DNA from 2 places in the Streptomyces sp. NPDC048352 genome. Region 1 is predicted to be linked to the other one. Evidence: riboswitches for the same ligand, from Rfam matches in the RefSeq annotation. Region 1 holds a riboswitch; the other holds the start of a gene.
The links. A riboswitch is a leader RNA that binds a small molecule or an ion and turns the genes downstream of it on or off. The one in region 1 is predicted to bind cobalamin.
Positions count from the first base shown of each region.

Region 2: linked by a shared signal. The riboswitch ahead of AB0D45_RS16775 (prenyltransferase/squalene oxidase repeat-containing protein) and the one ahead of cobN (cobaltochelatase subunit CobN) in region 1 are both predicted to bind cobalamin.

Region 1 covers NZ_JBEZKZ010000054.1:20,966-24,149, reverse strand. The annotation lists gene cobN (cobaltochelatase subunit CobN) at 1-1,766, opposite strand, end outside; cobalamin riboswitch at 1,799-1,956, opposite strand; gene AB0D45_RS24570 (cobalamin biosynthesis protein CobG) at 2,734-3,184, shown strand, end outside.
Region 2 covers NZ_JBEZKZ010000028.1:2,618-5,801, forward strand. The annotation lists gene AB0D45_RS16770 (SCO2322 family protein) at 1-407, opposite strand, end outside; gene AB0D45_RS16775 (prenyltransferase/squalene oxidase repeat-containing protein) at 425-1,672, opposite strand; cobalamin riboswitch at 1,786-1,916, opposite strand; gene AB0D45_RS16780 (MBL fold metallo-hydrolase) at 2,047-3,132, opposite strand.

The DNA.
Region 1 (3,184 bases):
ATCGGCGGCACCAGGTGGTCGACCAGGGTGGCGTGCACGCGGCGCTTGGCCTGCGTGCCCTCACCCGGGTCGTTGACCAGGAACGGGTAGACGAGCGGCAGGTCGCCGAGCGCCGCGTCCGGGGCGCAGGACGCCGAGAGGCCGGCGTTCTTGCCCGGCAGCCACTCCAGGTTGCCGTGCTTGCCCAGGTGGATCATCGCGTCGGCGCCGAAGCCGCCGTCCTCGGCCGCGGCCTGGATCCAGCGGTACGCCGCCAGGTAGTGGTGCGAGGGAGGCAGGTCCGGGTCGTGGTAGATCGCGATCGGGTTCTCGCCGAAGCCGCGCGGCGGCTGGATGAGGATCAGCAGGTTCCCGCGGCGGAGCGCCGCGAGGACGATGTCGCCCTCCGGGTTCGAGGAACGGTCCACGAACATGTTGCCCGGCGCCTCGCCCCAGTGCTCCTCGACCTGCTCGCGCAGCTCGGCGGGCAGCTCGGCGAACCAGCGCCGGTAGTCGGCGGCCGGGATGCGGACCGGGTTGCGGGCCAGCTGCTCCTCGGTCAGCCAGTCCTGGTCGTGGCCGCCGGCCTCGATCAGGGCGCGGATCAGCTCGTCGCCGTCGCCGGAGACCAGGCCGGGGATCTCGGTGACCGGGCCGAAGTCGTAGCCCTCCGCGATGAGCGTGCGCAGGAGTTCGACGGCGCTGGCCGGGGTGTCGAGGCCGACCGCGTTGCCGATGCGGGAGTGCTTGGTCGGGTAGGCGGAGAGGACCAGCGCGATCCTCTTGTCGCGCCGCTCGATGTGGCGCAGGCGGGCGTGGCGTACGGCGATGCCGGCGACGCGGGAGGCCCGCTCGGGGTCGGCCACGTACGCGGGCAGGCCGTCCTCGTCGATCTCCTTGAAGGAGAACGGGACGGTGATGAGCCGGCCGTCGAACTCGGGGACGGCGACCTGGGTGGCGGCGTCGAGCGGGGACAGGCCCTCGTCGTTCTGCTCCCAGTTGCCGCGCGAACCCGTCAGGCACAGCGCCTGGAGGATCGGCACGCCGAGCCCGGCCAGGGCGCCCGCGTCCCAGGACTCGTCGTCCCCGCCCGCGGAGGCGGTGGCGGGGCGGGTGCCGCCGGCCGCGAGCACGGTGGTGATGATCGCGTCGGCCGGCTCCAGGGCCTGGAGCAGCTCCGGCTCCGGGGTGCGCAGGGAGGAGACGTACAGGGGGACGGGCTGCCCGCCCTTCGCCTCGATGGCGTCGCAGAGGGCGTGCACGAAGGCGGTGTTGCCGCTCATCTGGTGGGCGCGGTAGTAGAGCACCGCGACGCGCGGGCCGGCGGGGGCCGCGTGCGGGGTGCGCTCCAGGGGGCCCCAGGTGGGGGAGGTGGCGGCCGGCTCGAAGCCGTGGCCGGTGAGCAGCACGGTGTCGGAGAGGAAGCGTGCCAGCTGCTCCAGGTTGGCCGGGCCGCCGTGCGCGAGGTAGCGATGCGCCTCGGCGGCGATGCCGATCGGGACCGTGGAGGCCTCCATCAGCTGCGCGTCGGGGGCCTGTTCGCCGGTCAGCACGACCACCGGGCGGGTCTGGCCGGGCGCGAGGAGCACGTCCAGGCCCTCCTGCCAGGCGCGGAGCCCGCCGAGGAGGCGTACGACGACCAGGTCGGCCCCGTCGAGGAGACCGGGGAGGTCGTCGAGGGGAAGGCGGGAGGGGTTCGCGAACCGGTACGGCACGGGGCCGCCGGCGGTGTTCGCGGCGCGGGCGCTGAGCAGATCGGTGTCGGACGTCGACAGCAGCAGGATCATGCGGCGGCAGGCCTTCCTCGGGGTTTCCGCGCCCCGGGCAGTGAGGACAGCGGGAGTTCCTGACTCACCCGGCCGATCGCTCCGCGGGGTTCACAGTGGCGGGACCGCGCCGGAATCGCACCGGGCTTCCTCCCATGTCGCCGTCCTCGGCGATGACGGGCCGAGCGGTCCGTCGGAAGGTCATCTTAGGCGGCCTTTTCCCTGGCCGGGAGTGGGGGTGGGGTGGGCGGCGGTGGTGGGGCCCGGGGTGGGGGACGTGGTGGGGGTGGGCGGGTGCCGGGTGCCGGGTGCCGGGTGCCGGGTGCCGGGTGCCGGGTGGGGGTGCGGTGGGGGTGCGCTGCGCGGGCTGCTCCCCACCCCGCCCTTCGCCCGTTCCCCGGGGCTCCGCCCCGGACCCCGTACTCGGGGGCTCCGCCCCCGGGCCCCCGTGGGCTCTGCGGGGCTTCGCCCCGGACCCTGTGCTCGGGGGCTTTGCCCCGGGCCCGCGTAGGTTCTGCGGGGCTTCGCCCCCGCCCTCACCCCCGTGGGCTCCGCCCCCGGACCCCCGTGGGTTCTGCGGGGCTTCGCCCCGGACCCCGTGCTCGGGGCTCCGCCCCCGGGCCCCCGCCCGTTCCCTGAGCCCCGCCCGTTCCCCGGGGCTCCGCCCCCGGGCCCCGTGCCTGGGGGCTCCGTCCCCGGGGCCCCGGGGGTTCTGCGGGGCTTCGCCCCGGGTCCCGCGGGTTCCACCGGGCTTCGCGCCCCCGCCCCACGGGCTTCGCCCCCGCCCCCACGGGGCTTTGTTCCGCTGTTCTGTGGGTTTTTCCGGGGTTTCGCCCCGGGCGCCACGGGGTTCGTCTGTGGAGTCACGTCGGATTTCCGGGGCTTCGCCTCCCCGGGCGTCGGGCCTCAGGTGTCGGTGGGGGTGTGGGGGTTCGGGGTGGCGACGGACACAGGTCGGGGGTGGGGAATCGTGGGTATGCTCGCGGCCATGCCCCAGCCCCCTTCCGCCGCATCGCGGGACGAACCCGTCATACGCGACCGCGGCGACGCCTGCCCCGGCGCGCTGCGGCTGCACGCCGCCGACGACGGGTACCTGGCGCGCGTCCGGATCCCCGGCGGGCTGCTCACCGTCCGTCAGGCCGCCGCGCTCGGGCTCGCCGCCGACCGGTTCGGGGACGGGCACCTGGAACTCACCTCGCGCGGCAACGTCCAGCTGCGCGGCCTCACCGACGACTGCGGCGCCGGGCTCGCGGCGCTGCTGGACGGCGCCGGACTGCTGCCCGCGCCGAGCCACGAGCGGGTGCGCAACATCGTGGCCTCCCCGATGGGCGGCCCCCACGTCGTGCACTGGGTGCGCGAGCTCGACCGCGTGCTGTGCGCCGGCGCTCGGGCGGCCGCCCTCTCCGGGCGGTTCCTGTTCGCCCTCGACGACGGACGCG
Region 2 (3,184 bases), on a different contig from region 1:
GCCGTGGCCTCCGGGGCCAGCTGGGCGCAGGCGGTGCGCGGGGTGTCCTGCGGCGGGGTCTCGCCGCCGGGCGCGTCCCCGGGCACCCCGAAGTCGATGACCACCGCCACCCGCTTGCGGCCGTCCGCCGGGGCGGTGCCGGCGCAGACGGCCTGGAAGTCGGCGGCCGCGCGCGGCCGGGCGGCCTCGTCGGCGGCGTCCTTGCTCACCGAGAAGCGGAAGCCGAGCGTGGCGCCGTCCGCGGGGCGGGCCGTCGAGGGGCCCTGGGTGGCGTACGCCCAGCTGCCGCCCGCACCGTCCCAGAACGACCAGTAGCGGTAGCCCGCCGCCAGGGCCGGGGAGGCCGCGAACAGGGTGAGGGCCAGACCCAGGACGCCCAGGACGCCCGCGACCGCACCCGCCGCCATGTGCGGACGGCGGCCGGTCACAGCTGGTTCTTCTTCCGGCGGCCGCTCAGCAGGATGCCGATGCCCATGCCGGCGGCGGCGCCCGCTCCGACGATCCACCAGATGCTCTGGTTGCCGGAGCCCGGCTCCTCCTTGCCCTCCACCTTCTGCGCGTCGGCGTCCGCGCGCTGCGGGGCCGGGCCCGTGGCGTTCAGCGCCGAGACCAGGTCGGTGCCGCCGAAGGACTTTGGGTCGGTGCCCGTCGCGTGCGCGGTCAGGACGAGGGTGGCCAGCGCGGCCGGGTTGTCCTTGGACCACTGCGCGGAGTTCTTCTGGAGCCACTCCAGCGCGCCCGCCGCCGACTGCCGGTGGCCCGCCGCGGCGAGGGCGATGACGGCGTCGGCGGTGTTGCCGGTGTCCGCCACGGGCTGGTCGGAGCCGGGAGTGACGGCCGTGAGGTGGCCGTCCTTCCTGAGGGCCTCGGCCAGGTAGCCGGCCGCGCCCCGGGCGGCGCCCGCCGGATCGGCGGGGGCGGCCGGGCAGGCGAGCGCGGCGGCCGCGGTGTCGGAGGCGGCGGGCTCGACGAGGATGCCCTTGCCCAGACCCGCCAGGGCGGCGGCGGCCGTGGCGTCGGCGTTGGCGGCGAGCTTGCCGTCGGCGGGCTGGTAGCCGAAGGCGCCCCGGTCGGAGGCCGGCTCGGTGGAGCAGCCCAGCTGGAAGGAGAGCAGGCCGTCGTACGCGGACTTGCCCGCCTTCGACTTCACCTGGTCCGGCGTCTCGCCCGCCGTGGCCAGCGCGCTGATCACGATCGCGGTGGAGCTGCCCTCGCTGGGGGAGCCGGGGACGTAGGCCCAGCCGCCGTCCTCGTTCTGTACGGACTTCAGCCAGTCGGCCGCCTTCTTGACCTCGGCGTCCTTGCCGCCGAGGGCCTTCAGCGCCTGCACGGCGACGGCGGTGGCGTTGGTGTCGAACACCGTCTTCGCGTCGCACACGGCGCCCGCGTCCGCGCGGAAGGAGGCGAAGCCGCCGTTCGCGCACTGCTGGCCGGTGAGCCAGGCCACGGCCTGCGGGGCGGGCTTCACGCCCGCCGTCCGCTGGGCGAGCAGCGCGAGGGACTGGCGCCACACGCCGTCGTACGTCGGGTCGGCCTTGCCGAACAGGCCCGAGGGGACGACCGGGGGCGCGGAGGGGGAGGGCGGCGGGGTGTCGGCGAGGGCGGCGGGAGCGACGCCGACGCAGAGCACGGCGGATGCGGCGAGCGCTGCGGCGCTGCGACGGACGTTCATGGCGGGGCGGGTGCCTCTCGTACGGGGGGCGGGAGACAGGCACGCGCAGGCACCGGGCTCCGGCTCCGTTTACCTCGACGGTGCCGGCCGCCGGAGGACCCGGCGGCACGAGCCGCGCACCTCCGGTACGGGGCATTCCGGCTCGCCGTCCCGCGTGCTGCGGGCCGGGTCACGGTTGCGGGTCAGCGCCGGATTCGCACCGGCTTCCCCCCATACGGAAGTGTGGACGACGGGCTCACTGTACCGGCCCGTAGCCGGCGGGTCGGGGGGCCCGGGGCGGCAGTGCCCCTTACCGGGGGCGGCCCGGAGTGCGGCGCGGAGTGCGGCCCCGTGGCCGGGCGCGGCGGGCGAGGGCCGGCTCCGGCCGCACCGGATCACAGCGCCCGGTACGCCACCGGGTCCGTGCCCGGCACCGCCTCCGCCCGGCCCTGCTTCACCAGCCGCCGCAGGTGGGCCTCCGCTTCCGAGACGGCGATGTTCCGGGATCCGTACGGGATCTGCTCCCAGGGCCGGTTCCACTCCATCCGCTCCGCGAGCCCCCAGGGGGTCAGGGGCTCGGCCAGCAGCCGCCACAGCCCGGTCAGCCGCTCCTCGTGGTGCTCCAGCAGCTCCCGCACGCGGGCGGGGGCGTCGGTGAAGGCGTGCTGGTGGGCGGGGAGCACCTCGGCGGGCCCCAGGCGGCCGACGCGTTCGAGGGAGTCGAGGTAGTCGCCCAGGGGGTCGGTGACGCGGGTGTCCCCGGGGGCCTCGTACAGGCCGATGTGCGGGGAGATCCCGGGGAGCAGGTGGTCTCCGGAGAAGAGCCGGCCGTTGCCGGGCAGGCCCGCGGGGTGGGCCTCCTCCAGGTGCAGGCAGACGTGGCCGGGGGTGTGGCCCGGGGTCCAGATCGCGCGCAGGCGGCGCCCGGCGAGGGGCAGCAGCTCGCCGGGGACGATCTCCCGGTCGGGGACGGCGGCGCTCAGCCCGGGCAGGGTCCGCATCCGCCCGCTCGCCCGGGCCGCGCGCAGAGGGGCGACGTGCTCCTCGGGGGCCCCGGCGGCGGCGAGCTTCTCGCCCATGTAGTCGAACCAGACGCCCGGCTCGGCGGAACGGGTCCGCACGACGACCTCGGTGTCGGCGGCGTGCATGGCGATCCACGCCCCCGAGGCCTCCCGGACCTGGCCGGACAGGCCGTGGTGGTCGGGATGGTGGTGGGTGATGACCACCCCGTGCACGTCGGCGACCGCGAGGCCGAGCACGCCCAGCCCGGCGATGAGGGTGTCCCAGGAGGCGGGGTCGTCCCAGCCGGTGTCGACCAGGACGGGCCCGCGGCCGGTGTCGAGCACGTGGACGAGCGTGTGGCCGAGGGGGTTGTCGGGGATGGGCACCTTCAGGGCCCAGACACCCCCGCCGTGGTCGGTGACGTGGGGGGTGGTGGTCGGGGTGGGGTGAGGCGTGGGCTGGGGTGCGGCCTCTGACATGGGGGCTCTCCCTGCTGACTGGCCGGTGACGAGAACGCGTTTCAGTAGGAGC